2 regions of the Pseudoalteromonas sp. SCSIO 43210 genome follow, and region 2 is predicted to be linked to the other one. Evidence: predicted binding sites of a transcription regulator. Region 2 holds the regulator's gene; the other holds the start of a gene.
The links. Region 2 encodes FliA, which starts transcription of late flagellar genes. Its sites were predicted from a motif close to CTAAAGNTNNNNNNNNNNNNGCCGATA; they were not measured.

Region 1 (7,843 bases), 230 kb from region 2:
AGGAAGAGGTTTATTTGTTTATGAGAATAATACACTTTATACCGTTCCAGGGCGTGCGCTACGTGATAACCCTGTATTTGCTATAAGCCGTTCAAGCAAAGGTGGTTTTTGGATTGGCACTGGACGGGGGTTATATCGTCTTGGTTATGCGGGACTAACGCCGTTTGCGTATAATGCATTTTTAGGTAGTAAGTTTATTACTTACGTATTGGATAAAACTAATTTTGGAGTGATAGGTACAAGTAAAGGCGCCTATTACTTTACCGAGCGTGGCATTGAAAAAATTGGTGATCAAACATCTTTAGAAAGTGCTTATGTAACAAGTGTACTGCATATTGATGGTGTAGGTATTTTAATTGGTTCTCTTAACGACGGGCTTTTTTATAGAAGTACCCAAGGGCAATGGCGTCAACTTGATGCGGCTAATGGTCTACCATATGGATCAATTTTTAGCCTCGAATACGATGAAAAGCTAAAACATGTTTGGGTTAGCACCATGAAAGGCGTTTATAGGATGCCTGTAGATCAATTCAAAGCAGATATTAAAAGCTTAAAAGTAGAGGAAGTTATTTCTTCATTTGATCGTCAACTCGATGGTAAAGCTAATCAGTGTTGTAGTGGGTTAGGCCATGACGCAGTTGCTAATATTGGCAGTTCAATTTGGTATCCTAGTTTGCAAGGGATTGTAGAGATCCCTAAAAACGTAGAGCTATTTGGCGTGTTGTCATTGAAGCCAAAAGTAGAAACAATTACCACACCATTGCGTAATTTAACAACTGCAGCCTTAGGTCAAAAACCATCATTAGAAACTGATGAGCGAGATATAACGCTTACCTACACGGCTATAGATTATTATGCACCAAACAGCATTGAATTTAGGTATAAGCTAAGTGGCTTAGATAGCGATTGGCGTTATGCAAATACACGTAGAGAAGCTATTTATACTAACTTACCGGCAGGGTCGTTTTTATTTCAGCTTGAAGCAAAGCGACAAGGTGAAGATTGGAGTAAAGCACAAGAAGCTGAATACGGCTTTATTGTGCCAGAGCGCTTTGATGAAACTATTTATTTTAGATTGTTGATCACCAGTGGCTTCATTTTGTTTTTTTACTTGGTTTTTTGGGTATTTAGAGCACAAGAGCGCAGAAAGCAAGAAGCACTCGAGGGATTGATCACCGAACGTACATTAGAGTTACGTCAAGCTAATGATAAGCTTAATCAAGTGAATTCACAGCTCAAGCTAGTAAGTCATTCAGACGAGCTTACGGGGCTTCGTAGTCGTCGATTTTTGTTCGATCAATTGCCTAAAGATATCGAACACTTTCAACGTAATTCTCAATCGCTGCAAGCTCAGGGTAAGTCACTTGTTTTACTAATAATCAACTTTGATAACTTTAGTCGAATTAACGATGCATATGGCCCAATAGCGGGTGATAGCTGTTTGCAGCAAATGGCAGCATTACTTAACTCTCGCACACAAGGATCTGACTACGTAGCGCGTTGGAGTGGCGATGAATTTTTACTCCTACTGCGTGATTTTAAATGTAATAAAATAGATAGCTATGCTTCGGAGCTGTGCCAAGCTGTTGCAGAGTATTCATTCCAGCTTCCGAATGGAAAAAGTACTAATATTATGGCGTCAATTGGTTGGTCTTTCTACCCGTTACCACTTTTAGGTGGGCAAGTAATCAGTTGGGAGACATCTATTAACTTAGCTGATATTGCACTGCACCAAGTTAAAAAGCGTGGTGGCGATGGTGTTGCAAACATTACATTTGATGATCAGCTTGATGCATTTGAGTTTGAGCAAAACTCTAACGTTGACCAACAATTAGGTATTTTACAAACTAATGGCCTAGCTGATATTAAAGTGTGGATGCGCTGATCAGCTGATGGGTAATATTTGACATTAAAAAAGGAGCCTAGGCTCCTTTTTTAATGTGCTCTACATTTAAATGTATAGAAGTTAATTAATAAACGTTTTAATCGCGGTTAGTATTCCTTGCTCGCCTAATCCCATTTCATCGTGCATTTCATCTTGCGTGCCGTGTTTAATAAACTCATCAGGAATACCTAAGTTAAGGATATTAATATCAGCTTTTTGCGTTGCGAGGTATTCGTTAACTGCAGAGCCGGCACCGCCAGCAATCGCGTTATCTTCAAGCGTAACAAAGGTATCGTGGCTAGTAGCAAGCTCATTTAAAAGTGCAGTATCAAGTGGTTTAATAAAACGCATATTAACAAGCGTTGCATCTAATTCATTTGCGGCAAGCTGTGCGTTTTCAAGTAATGTACCGAATGATAAAATGGCAATCTTTCTGCCTTGTTTAACCGTATTTGCTTTGCCTATTTCAAGCAATTGCATAGTGCTTTCAATGTCTGCAGTACCTGCGCTACCTCGAGGATAACGAACTGCAACAGGGCAGTTTGCTTTATAACCGGTGTATAGCATTTGGCGACACTCGTTAGTGTCGCTTGGTGCCATAATGACCATATTTGGAATACAGCGCATAAAGCTTAAATCGTACGCACCTTGATGAGTTTCACCATCGGCTCCAACAATGCCTGCCCGGTCAATGGCAAATAATACAGGTAAGTTTTGCAGTGCAACATCATGTATTAATTGGTCATATGCACGTTGTAAAAAGCTTGAGTAAATAGCCACAACAGGCTTTAAACCTTCACAGGCAAAACCAGCAGCTAAAGTAACAGCATGCTGCTCTGCAATGGCCACATCAAAATACTGGTCAGGGAATTCTTTAGAAAAACGCACCATACCTGAGCCTTCGCGCATTGCTGGCGTAATCGCCATTAAATTGCTGTCTTGCTCTGCCATATCGCATAACCAATCGCCAAATACTTTTGAAAAAGTAGCTGCACTAGGTTTAGATTTAGGTAAGCTAGTTGTGCTTGGGTCAAATTTTGGTACGCCATGATAGCCAATCGGATCGGCTTCAGCTGGTTTATAACCCTTACCTTTTTGCGTTTTTATATGTAAAAGTTGCGGACCTTTTAAATTACGCATATTACGTAATGTATCTACAAGCATGTTTACATCGTGACCATCAATTGGGCCGATGTAATTTAGGCCTAATTCTTCAAAGAAGGTACCTGGGATCATCATGCCTTTAATATGCTCTTCCATTTTACTGGCAAGTTGCTTTACCGGAGGCACGCCTGAGAGTAACTTTTTGCTACCTTCACGAATGTTAGTGTAAAAGCTACCTGATAAAATTCGGGCAAAGTGATTTGTTAAGGCGCCAACATTTTCAGAAATCGACATTTCGTTATCATTTAAAATAATAAGCATGTCTGATTTTACATCACCTAAATGATTCATCGCTTCAAATGCCATGCCTGCGGTTATTGCTCCGTCACCGATAATGGCTACAGATTTTCGACCTTTGCCTTCTTTTTGGGCGGCAATAGACATACCTAAGGCGGCTGAAATAGAGGTGCTTGAATGACCTACGCTAAACGTATCGTATTGGCTTTCATCGCGAAAAGGAAAAGGGTGTAAACCGTCTTTTTGGCGAATAGTGTGCATTTGGTCGCGACGACCTGTAAGGATTTTATGTGGATAAGCTTGATGACCCACATCCCAAACTAGGCGATCGTCTGGAGTGTTATAAACATAATGCAGCGCAACGGTTAGTTCAACCGTCCCTAAACCAGACGCTAGATGACCGCTACTTTGCGATACTGAGTTGAGTAAATAATCGCGCAGCTCATTGCTAAATGCAGGGAGTTTATCTTGCGCTAAATCACGCAATTGGGCTGGCTCGTCAACCAAATTAAGTAATGGATACTTGCTACTATCAAGTGTCATGGTTTTATATATATCCTTCGCTAACATTAATTAATCCAAAGCTTTCACGAATAATTAATGTTGAGTAATAATGTCAGTGTTAATTGCAATACGTGTGAGTAATAATTAGTGGTCACGCTCAATTAGGTAATTTGCCAGCGATGCAAGAAGTGTGGTGTCTGCATCTATATTTGCCAACGCTTCATGGGCTTGTTGTATTAAGTTTTGTGCCTTTTCTTTAGCGCCTAGCATACCTAATAACGCAGGGTATGTCGCTTTATTCGCGGCAATATCGGAGCCTTGTGGTTTACCTAAAGTAACCGTATCGCCTTCAACATCTAAAATGTCGTCGTGTACTTGAAATGCAAGCCCTATAGCATACCCAAAAACGCTTAAGTTTTCTAAGGTTTGTTCATCAACATTTTCGCTGCACAGTGCACCAAGTGTAATTGCGCAATTAATAAGTGCGCCAGTTTTTAGCTTATGTATTCGCTCAAGTTCTTGTACTGTAATTATTTTATCAGTGGCTGCAATATCTAAACCTTGACCTGAAACCATTCCTTCAAGGCCTGATGCGTGGGCGAGTGCCGCTATCATTTTTACCTGTGTTTGAGCAGAGCAGTTAAAACTATGTTTAGCAATTAGTTCAAAAGCTAAAGTTTGAAGAGCATCGCCGGCTAAAATTGCTTGGGCTTCACCATAAACTATATGACAAGTTGGTCGACCACGACGCAGATCGTCGTCATCCATAGCAGGTAAGTCATCATGTACTAGCGAGTAACTGTGTATGCATTCAATAGCTGCTGCTAATATATCTAAATCTTTTTTGTCTGCCCCTAATATTTTGCCTGTTGCGTAGACTAAAAATGGGCGCAGCCTTTTTCCACCATTAAACAAACTGTAATGAGTTGCTTCTTTTATTGCTCTATCACTATCAAGTGCTTGTTCAAAATAAAGGTTTAGTGCTGATGCAACGTCTATTTGAGCACGCTCAATATGTTCTTTAATGCTCACCGCTATTCCATATCATTATCAAAGTTTGTAAGTACTGATTTATCGCCATTACCCATTAAAATAGATACCTTTTGTTCTGCTTGCTTGAGTTTACCAGATGAAGCGTTAGCTAGAGCAATACCGCGTTCAAACTGCTTCAATGACTGCTCAAGCGATAAATCACCTTGTTCCATATCACTAACAATTATTGATAATTCTTCTAGTGCTTGTTCGAAACTTAAGTTTTCAGGTTTTTTAGTCGCCATCTTATTTCAGCTTACTTGATAAATTTAGGAGCCAATTTTAGGGGGAATGCTAAACTAGGTCAAAGAATGATATGTTTTTTTCTTCTATTACGGCTAAATGTTACTTTATGTGGATTAATAAAGCCTTAATTACGGTCATACTGATATCATTTAAATGATTAATCGTTATATTAACATTGTAACTTTGTTTAAAAATAATCTTGGAATTGTTTTTTATGTTTATTTTCATATATGACTCAAGCAATTTAGCATGTTGCCGATAAGCAGTTAATAATAAAAGTTTTACAATAAGGCCTTAGTGCATGAAACCTCTGGAGGTAATGTGGATTTAGCAACCATAATAGGGATCCTTGGCGCAATTGGCTTAATTGTCATGTCCATGTTTATGAGTAGTAGTGGTGAAATGGCCATGTTTTACAATACCCCTTCAGTGGTAATTGTATTTGGTGGCTCTATATTTATAGTTTTATCTAATTACACCATGGGACAATTTTTTGGGATAGGTAAAGTTGCCGCTAAAGCTTTTATGTTTAAAATTGAATCGCCGGAAGAGTTAATTGAAAAAGCGGTTGAACTTGCAGATTCAGCTCGAAAGGGCGGTTTTCTGGCGCTTGAGGAAGCTGAAATACCAAATCAATTTATGCGTAAAGGTGTAGATATGCTAGTTGATGGTCACGATGCTGACGTTGTTAGAGCGACCTTACAAAAAGATATCACTTTAACTTCAACACGACATGAAATGGGCGCAGGCTTATTTAAAGCGATGGCCGATATTGCTCCTGCAATGGGTATGATTGGTACGCTTATTGGTTTAGTTGCTATGTTATCGAATATGGACGATCCAAAATCAATTGGTCCTTCAATGGCTGTTGCACTATTAACTACCTTATACGGTGCCTTTTTAGCAAACGTAGTGGCTATCCCTATTCAAGTTAAATTGGAACTTCGTAAAGACGAAGAGGCGATGAATCAACGTTTGATTTTAGATGCAGTTTTAGGTATCCAAGATGGTCAAAATCCAAAAGTGATTGAAGGTATTTTGAAGAACTACTTAGCTGAATCAAAACGTAAAGTTGATACTGAGGAGTAACCATGTCTGAGCAAGAGTGTAAATGTCCGCCTCCTGGTTTACCTGCTTGGATGGGGACCTTTGCCGACTTAATGTCTTTACTGATGTGCTTTTTTGTACTCTTGCTTGCATTTTCTGAAATGGATGTACTTAAATTTAAACAAATAGCAGGCTCGATGAAGTTTGCTTTCGGTGTACAAAACAAAATAGAAGTAAAAGATATTCCCAAAGGTACCTCGGTTATTGCAATGGAGTTTACGCCAGGTAAACCAGAACCTACACCAATTGAAACTATTCAGCAGCAAACCGTAGAAATGACTCAGCAAATGCTTGAATTTCAAGCCGGTGATGAAAGTTCAGCTGGCGGCAGGCAAGAACAACGAGGTGATAAACGTGGTGGTGAGTCTCGGAGCACTTCGCAGGAAAAATCTTCAGAGCAGGCTATTTCAGCAGCGGATCAAGAACAAACAAACGAGCTTGTTAAAAAAATCGCGCAGCAGCTTGAAAAGCAAATTATTGATGGTGCAATAGAGCTTGAGTCTTTAGGGCAGCAAATAATTATTCGTATTAGAGAAAACGGTTCCTTTCCTTCAGGTAGTGCATTTTTACAACCTAAGTTTAAACCTATAATTCAAGATATCGGTGTTCTTTTAAAAGATGTGCCAGGAGAGATTACAGTTTCAGGGCATACCGATGATTTTCAGGTGTCGAATGAACTGTATGTTAATAATTGGGATTTATCATCTAAACGTGCTGTGGCTGTTGCAAGTGAATTACAAAAAGTACAAGGCTTTGACAAAACTCGGATGATGGTTGTTGGGCGAGCTGAAACAAGACCTCTTGTACCAAATGATACAGATGAAGACCGCCGTCGTAACAGGCGTGTAGAGATTTCTATTTTACAAGGTAAGGCAAAAGAGTCAGCACCTATTGATGTTAGGTAACTTTACTTGGCAAATACGTTTATTTATCATAAAGTAAGCTTTCAATAACAAATGTAACGGAGTCAGCCATGAAGAATATCGATAAATTTAGTTATATGCCAGGTAATGGCGGTGGTAATGACGATAATGATGATAAAGAACCTGATAAAAAATAGGCTGAGTGTAATATTTTGCCTGAATGGTTTGAAAGTATTTCTAGGTTACTCGAGAGTAGCTGGGTTTTTATATTAAGCCCTGCTATTTTTGTGTTTTACCTACGCAAAGATCACCTTGCATTACGCTTTGTGTTGGTTACTGCTGTATTTTTTTTTTATGGAGCGTTGATCAACGACTATTTAAAAGAGTTCGATAGCAGTACTTATATATATCGTTACGTTATTTGGGCATTTAATGATCTTGCTTGGATGGCTTTGATCGCCTATTTAGGAATAAAAGACAAAATTTATTTGTGGCAGTGTGTTATCGGTCAACTAGTTGTTATAAGTGCCCCTATTTTACAGCTATTTAGGTTGGTTGATCGCCATCTATGGGATCTTTCTTATAGTACATATATTTATAAAACCTTATTGCCTTTCATTAATATTGGTACCGTTGTTGTTTGTTACCTACCGCTAGTTTATTTCTTAAGTAACAAGCGCAATATTGCATCAAACGAACAATAAAATTTATAGCTTTAAACTAATGTGCTAGACTACTGTTTATATAAACAGTGGTGAGCAAGCTATGAAACTCTACATTGCAGAAAAACCTTCACTTGGACGCG
Region 2 (7,843 bases):
TTTTAATTATTAATATTGTAGGTGGCTTATTTGTTGGGATGATCCAGCATAACTTAAGTTTTAGCCATGCAATGGAAGTATATACACTTCTAACCATTGGTGACGGTTTGGTTGCTCAGCTTCCATCATTATTGCTCTCAATTGGCACGGCAATTGTAGTAACACGTCAAAATGAGTCGCTTAATATGGGTGACCAATTCAAGAAACAACTTGGTAACGAAAAGTCACTCTTTATTGCTTCTGGTATTTTGATCATCATGGGGTTAGTCCCTGGTATGCCGCATTTTGCTTTTTTGAGTTTAGGCGCACTACTTGGTTACTTAGCCTATTACACGCAGCAAAGTAAAATCAAAGCTGCTGCAGCCGAAGCTGAAGAGGCTGCAAATGGCGGAAGCACCGCGACAGGTGTTGCGAATAAACAAGAGCAAAAAGAGCTTGGTTGGGATGATGTTCAGCAAGTTGATGTAATAGGATTAGAAGTAGGGTATAGATTAATTCCGCTGGTTGATCAATCACAAGGTGGTGAACTACTCAACCGGATTAAAGGAGTGCGTAAAAAGCTTTCTCAAGAGCTTGGATTTTTAGTTCCTCCTGTTCATATTCGCGATAATTTAGAACTAGACCCTAATGCTTACAGAATAACGCTAATGGGAGTATCTACTGGTGAGGGGGAGCTTAAGCATGGTGATGAGCTGGCTATTAACCCAGGGCAAGTATTTGGTCCAATAAAAGGAATTGAAACTAAAGATCCTGCATTTGGATTAGACGCGGTTTGGATTAAACCTGATCAAAAAGACGAAGCTCAATCTTTAGGCTATACCGTTGTTGATTCTGCCACAGTGGTTGCAACTCATATTAGTCAGTTGTTAACTAACAGCGCAGCGTTGTTACTAGGGCATGAAGAAGTTCAAAACTTACTTGATATGCTTGGAAAGAGTCACCCTCGTTTGGTTGAAGGACTTGTCCCTGATGTATTGCCGTTAACCGCAATTGTGAAAGTACTACAGAACTTATTGAACGAAGGGGTGGCTATTCGCGATATGCGATCAATTGTACAAACCCTTGTTGAGTATGGCCCGCGTAGCCAAGACCCTGATGTATTAACGGCTGCAGTGCGTATTTCTCTGCGTAGATTAATTGTTCAAGATGCGGTTGGAATGTCATCTGAAATACCTGTCATAACCTTGGCGCCTGAGTTGGAACAGATGTTGCATAAGTCATTGCAAAATGCAGGCGATGAAGGTGCCGGTATAGAGCCAGGACTTGCAGAGCGACTTCAAGTGTCATTGAATGAAGCGCATCAAAATCAAGAAATGGCCGGTGAACCTTCAATACTGTTAACGTCAGGAATGTTACGTACTGTGTTATCTCGTTTTGTTAAGTACACCATCCCAGGATTAAGGGTGATGTCTTATCAAGAGGTGCCAGACGAAAGACAGATAAAAATTGTCAGCTCTGTAGGCCAACAATAAGATTTTAAAGGGGTTGAATAATGAAAATTAAACGTTTTTTTGCTAAAGATATGCGTACAGCACTTAAAGAAGTGAAAGATGAACTTGGTGTTGATGCGGTTATTATGTCTAACAAAAAGCTGGCTAATGGCGTTGAGATTGTAGCCGCAGTTGATTATGAAAAAGCGGCCCCTAAATCAGTTGCACAGCCGCAAAATACTTTAGCGCGTGCGGATGACTCAGCACAATCACACAGTATACATAATTTTGTAAAGCCAGAGCCACAACGCCCTAAAGCGGCTCCCCAAGCTAGGGTTGCAGATAGTTTAGAAGCTTTACTAGAGCGTCAATCTCCTCGCCCACGTTCACCTGAATTAGCATCAATGTTTTCTCAATCGGGTATTGAAACGACCGATAATTATCAAGAGCCCGTTGTCAAACCTCGCTCAGCGAATATGTTTGCTCGCGAAGATATTGCACCAACACGTCCACAGACCCAAGCCGATAGTTTAGGTTTTGATGACCTAGATCGTGATTTTGATGATCTAGATAGCCCTGTAACACCTCAAGCGCACGTTAAAAATAATGAAAGTGAAGAAATGACGTCAATGCGTGAAGAAATGAACGCTATTCGTCAATTGCTAGAGCACCAAGTATCAGGTTTAATGCAACAAGATATGGCACGCCGTGACCCCACACGTGCTTGTATGATTGACCGTTTAGTTGGTATGGGAATCGATAAAGAAGTTGCAGAACAAATGGCGTGTTTTGTACCTGATGACGTATCTCGCCAACAAGGTTGGAAGGCTTTGTTAACAATGGTCGAAGACCAGATGCAAACTACGAATAATGAAATACTACGTCAAGGTGGTGTTTACGCATTGGTAGGCCCAACTGGTGTGGGGAAAACGACAACAGTTGCAAAGTTAGCTGCTTTAGGCGCACAGAAATACGGTGCAGATAAAGTGGCGCTAATAACCACCGATACATACAGAATTGGTGCTTATGAGCAACTTGCAACATACGGTCGAATTATCGGTTGTGGAGTAAAGCAGGTTAAAGATGCTAATGAATTAGCTGAAGTTTTATACCATTTACGAAATAAACGTCTAGTATTAATTGATACAGCAGGTATGAGTCAACGAGACTTACGTTTAACAGAGCAATTGAATACGCTTATGCGCAATCAACGTGTTGATATTCGTAGTTATTTAGTATTAAGTGCAACAGCGCAAATAAATGTCTTGCAAGAAACAGTACGACACTTCAAAAAAGTGCAGTTAAGTGGTTGTATTTTCACCAAGTTGGATGAATCTTTAAGTTTAGGTGAGATTATTAGTATTGCGATTCAAAATCGCCTTCCAATAGGGTATCTTACTAATGGTCAACGAGTTCCAGAAGACATTCGTGTTGCAAATGCAGAAAAACTAGTAAAAAAAGCTGAGCAATTGTATTTGAAAAGAATAAAAGCACAACATTCACGACACCAAGCAGTGGCGTCGAGCACAGTAGGGATGTATGATTAACACAGTATTAGATCAAGCAAGCGGCCTGCGCAAAATGAGTCAAAACAATAACAACGGCGTAAAAGTTATCGCTGTTACTGGTGGCAAGGGTGGTGTAGGTAAAACAAATGTTTCACTTAACACGGCAATAGCATTAGGCCAGCAAGGTAATCGAGTTTTAGTACTTGATGCCGACTTAGGTCTAGCGAACTGTGATGTGATGCTCGGATTACGGGTTGAACGTAATTTATCACATGTACTTTCTGGTGAGTGTGAACTCGATGAGATTTTAGTTGAAGGTCCTGCAGGAATTAAAATTGTACCAGCGACCTCTGGTTCTCAGAGTATGGTGGAATTATCACCGTCTGAACATGCAGGCCTTATACGCGCTTTTAGCGAATTAAATACCGAATTTGATATCTTAATTGTAGATACCGCTGCGGGTATTTCAGATATGGTACTGAGTTTTTCTCGTGCTGCTCAAGATGTAATGGTTGTAGTGTGCGACGAACCGACTTCAATCACAGATGCTTATGCACTTATTAAAGTGTTAAGTCGTGAGCATGGGGTGTATAAATTCAAAATTGTAGCTAATATGGTTCGTAGTATGCGTGAAGGTCATGAGTTATTTGCAAAACTTTCAAAAGTAACGGACCGATTTTTAGATGTGTCAATGGAGTTGGTTGCAACAATCCCCTATGACGAAAATATGCGTAAGGCAACTCGCCGTCAAAAAGTGATTGTAGAACTTTTTCCTAGTTCTCCTGCTTCAGTTGCCTTTAAAGCACTGGCGACAAGAGCAGTGAAATGGCCTATACCTAACCAACCTTCAGGACATTTAGAGTTTTTTATAGAGAAGCTAGTTAACGGCTAATTATGACAACATTGGTAAATAGAGCTATGGGATATCAATCAACACAAAATTTAAATGTGATTGTTGAAAAACATGCATCGCTAGTCAAAAAAGTGGCATGTCATTTAATTGCTCGTTTGCCTCCAAGTGTCCAACTCGATGACCTAATTCAGTCGGGTATGATAGGCCTAATTGAAGCATCAAAAAACTTTGATGCAACCAAAGGCGCAAGTTTTGAAACGTTCGCGGGAATACGAATTCGCGGTGCCATGCTTGATGAAATGCGCCGTGGTGACTGGGCTCCTCGGTCGGTTCATAGAAAAAGCCGTCTTGTAGCCGAGACGATTGCTGGATTAGAAAGTAGCTTAAATCGTGAACCAACCGATATAGAAGTTGCTGAAAAACTTGAAATTTCGTTAAATGAGTACCATCATATTTTAAACGATGTAAACACAAGTAAAGTGTTAGGCATCGAAGACCTCGGGGTCGATGAAGATGTTATTACCACGGCGGGCCAAGATTTAACGCTAGACAAACCGTTTAATAACGTTAAAAATGAACGATTTAATGAATCATTATTAAATGCTATCAAGTCATTACCAGAGCGAGACGCAATGGTACTTTCTTTATACTATAACGATGAAATGAATTTAAAAGAAATTGGACATATACTCGATGTAAGTGAATCGCGTGTAAGTCAGATACATGGTCAGGCGATGATTAAGCTAAAAGCAAAAATCAATGACTGGATAAACTAGTAGTAAGTAAATACAGGTTAAGACCTCACTGGAGGATGTTTTGGATAAAAACATGAAAATTCTTGTTGTTGATGATTTTTCGACAATGAGACGTATTATTAAAAATCTATTGCGCGACTTAGGCTTTACCAACGTCCAAGAAGCGGATGACGGCTCTACAGCCTTACCCATGCTACAAAATCAAGTTTTTGATTTTGTGGTAACAGATTGGAACATGCCAGGAATGCAAGGTATTGATCTTTTGAGAGCGATAAGGGCTGACGATAAATTAAAACACCTTCCTGTTTTAATGGTGACAGCTGAAGCTAAAAAAGAACAAATAATAGCAGCGGCTCAAGCTGGTGTTAATGGCTATATTGTAAAACCATTTACAGCTGGCACATTAAAAACTAAATTAGAAAAAGTGTTCGAACGCTTAGGTTAATAATAGGGGAAAGGCTTATGCCAGCACCTGCTGCGCCTCGGATAACGTTAGAACAAGCTCGTCAGCTCGTCATTTTTTTAGAAAATGGCGAACATGATAAAGCTGATCAACTAATTTTAGATACTGCATCTAAAGAGCAGTCGGAAATATTTGACGAAGTGGGAAAGTTGACGCGTCAACTACATGAAGCTTTAAAAGGCTTTGAGCTAGACACGCGCCTAACAGATCTCACTAACGACGCTATACCTGATGCTAAAAAACGGCTTAATTATGTCATTGAGATGACAGAAAATGCTGCAAATAAAACCATGGATGCGGTTGAGGCGAGTTTACCGATAGCACAACAGTTAGCGGATGAAATATCCCATATCAAACCGACATGGGACCGTCTAATGAGTCGTGAAATTGAACTCGGTGAATTTAAAGTACTGTGCCACAGCATTGATAAATTCATGAGCAGTTCTCATCATAAAACTGATGAGTTACAAAGCTTCATGACTAACATATTAATGGCCCAAGATTATCAAGATTTGACAGGTCAAGTAATTCGCCGAATTATAGAGCTTGTTAGGGAAGTTGAAGAAAGCTTACTTCATCTTTTAACTGCTTTTTCTGAACAAGATATCAGTAAAGCAGTCACCCTAAAACCACAAAAAATAGATGACCCAGTTGACCCAGAAACATTAGCAGGTCCTGAAGGGCCTATTATTGATAAAGAATCACGTAATGATGTTGTGTCTGATCAAGATGAAGTCGATGATCTTTTATCAAGTTTGGGCTTCTAAGAGGAGAGTAACTGCATGTTTGAAGTCGATGAAGATATTTTACAAGACTTTCTTGTAGAAGCAGGAGAAATCCTTGAGCTTTTATCTGAACAGTTAGTTGAACTGGAAAACAATCCAGAAGATACCGAGTTGCTAAATGCTATATTTAGAGGCTTTCATACCGTAAAAGGCGGTGCTGGATTCTTAGCTATGACTGAGCTTGTTGACGCATGTCACGGCGCAGAAAATGTATTCGACTTGTTAAGGCAGGGCGTTCGTTCTGTTAATTCTGAGCTAATGGATGTTATCTTACAAGCACTTGATACTATCAATGAAATGTTTGCGACGATTCAAAATCGTGATAAACCAGAACCTGCGGATCCTCAACTACTTGAAGTTTTACATAAGTTAGGTCTCCCCCCACAGAAGACGAGTTATCAGGTACTTCTCCTGAAGTTGTTGTAGAACAGCCTCAAGAAGCCGCTGAAGCACAAACTCCCAGTACTGATGGTGCGGACCCTTTTGCTTTTGATGAGCTGTTTAGTGGCCCAACTTCATCTGAAACTGACTCTCAAATTGATGAAATTACAGAGGATGAGTTTGAAAACCTACTTGATGAATTACATGGTACAAGCCAAGAATCGGCAGTAAAAGCCCCCACAAATAGTCATGATTTGAATGGTGATATTACAGACGATGAGTTTGATAATTTACTAGACGAGCTTCATGGTGTTGGCAGTTTCGGCTCTGTTGCAGCGCAAGAAAGTAATGTTACACCTGATGTACAAAAGCCATCGCCTTCGACTAACAATACAGATTCATCGAACGATGATATCAGTGATGATGAATTTGAATCACTGTTAGATGAACTTCATGGTAAGGGAACTGCACCTAAATCTTTAGAAAGCACTCCTGCGATTGCTGAAAAACCAGCCGCAAAACAAGCTGTTCCTAAGCCCAAAGCAGCCCCAGTACCAAAAGTTGAAGCATCAAAACCAGTACCTGCAAAACCTGCTGAAAAAACAGCTGCTGCAGCTCCAAAAAAGGCTACTGCACCAACTGCTGAAACGACAGTGCGTGTTGACACTAAACGCTTAGATCAAATTATGAATATGGTCGGTGAATTGGTACTTGTTCGTAACCGCTTAGTTAGCTTGGCTACGAATTCTGAAAGCGAAGCAATGGGTAAAGCTATATCTAACTTAGATGTTGTTACTGCTGATATTCAAGGTGCGGTTATGCAAACCCGCATGCAACCAATTAAAAAAGTGTTTGGCCGATTTCCTCGAGTTGTTCGTGATTTAGCACGCAGCTTAAATAAAGACATTAATCTATTATTAGTTGGTGAAGAGACTGATTTAGATAAAAATTTGGTTGAGGCATTAGCCGACCCTTTAGTGCATTTAGTGCGTAACTCTGTTGATCACGGTATTGAAATGCCAGATTTTCGTGAGGCTGCTGGAAAACCAAGAACAGGTACTGTTACGTTATCAGCATCTCAGCAAGGCGATCATATTTTACTTACCATTAAAGATGATGGTGCTGGTATGGATGCTGAGAAGCTGAAAAAAATAGCGATTAGTAAAGGTGTTCTTGATCACGACCAAGCAAGCCGGCTTTCTGATACTGAAGCATATAATTTAATTTTTGCACCTGGTTTTTCAACAAAAGAAGAGATTTCGGATATTTCAGGTCGTGGCGTTGGTATGGATGTAGTTAAAACCAAAATTACCCAACTTAATGGCTCAGTAAGTATTCAGTCAGAGTTAGGTGTTGGGACTACTTTAGAGATAAAAGTACCATTAACTCTCGCTATCTTGCCGACCTTAATGGTTGTTGTTGGAGAGCAAACATTTGCATTACCACTTGCGGGTGTTAGCGAAATATTCCACCTCGATTTAACTAAAACGAATGTTGTTGATAGTCAATTGACAATTATTGTGCGCAAAAAAGCAATTCCATTGTTTTATCTTGAGCATTGGCTAGTTAAAGGCGCTGACCGCTCTCAGCGTAAAGCACATGGTCATGTAGTTATTGTCCAAATTGGTACACAACAAGTAGGCTTTGTCGTAGATTCGTTAATAGGGC

Region 1: a site for FliA is predicted at 5,303-5,329, ahead of pomA (flagellar motor protein PomA). Genes of this name have one in related genera too.

Annotation. Positions count from the first base shown of each region.
Region 1 covers NZ_CP087225.1:4,072,812-4,080,654, reverse strand. Annotated here, with positions in the region: gene LOS73_RS17845 (diguanylate cyclase domain-containing protein) at 1-1,885, shown strand, start outside; gene dxs (1-deoxy-D-xylulose-5-phosphate synthase) at 1,967-3,829, opposite strand; gene ispA ((2E,6E)-farnesyl diphosphate synthase) at 3,935-4,822, opposite strand; gene LOS73_RS17830 (exodeoxyribonuclease VII small subunit) at 4,825-5,067, opposite strand; gene pomA (flagellar motor protein PomA) at 5,390-6,157, shown strand; gene LOS73_RS17820 (flagellar motor protein MotB) at 6,160-7,080, shown strand; gene LOS73_RS17815 (hypothetical protein) at 7,251-7,742, shown strand; partial or broken gene LOS73_RS17810 (toprim domain-containing protein) at 7,804-7,843, shown strand, end outside.
Region 2 covers NZ_CP087225.1:3,841,149-3,848,991, reverse strand. Annotated here, with positions in the region: gene flhA (flagellar biosynthesis protein FlhA) at 1-1,472, shown strand, start outside; gene flhF (flagellar biosynthesis protein FlhF) at 1,493-2,977, shown strand; gene LOS73_RS16755 (MinD/ParA family ATP-binding protein) at 2,970-3,830, shown strand; gene LOS73_RS16750 (RNA polymerase sigma factor FliA) at 3,857-4,567, shown strand; gene cheY (chemotaxis response regulator CheY) at 4,608-4,991, shown strand; gene LOS73_RS16740 (protein phosphatase CheZ) at 5,009-5,776, shown strand; gene LOS73_RS16735 (Hpt domain-containing protein) at 5,792-6,220, shown strand; gene LOS73_RS16730 (chemotaxis protein CheA) at 6,430-7,843, shown strand, end outside.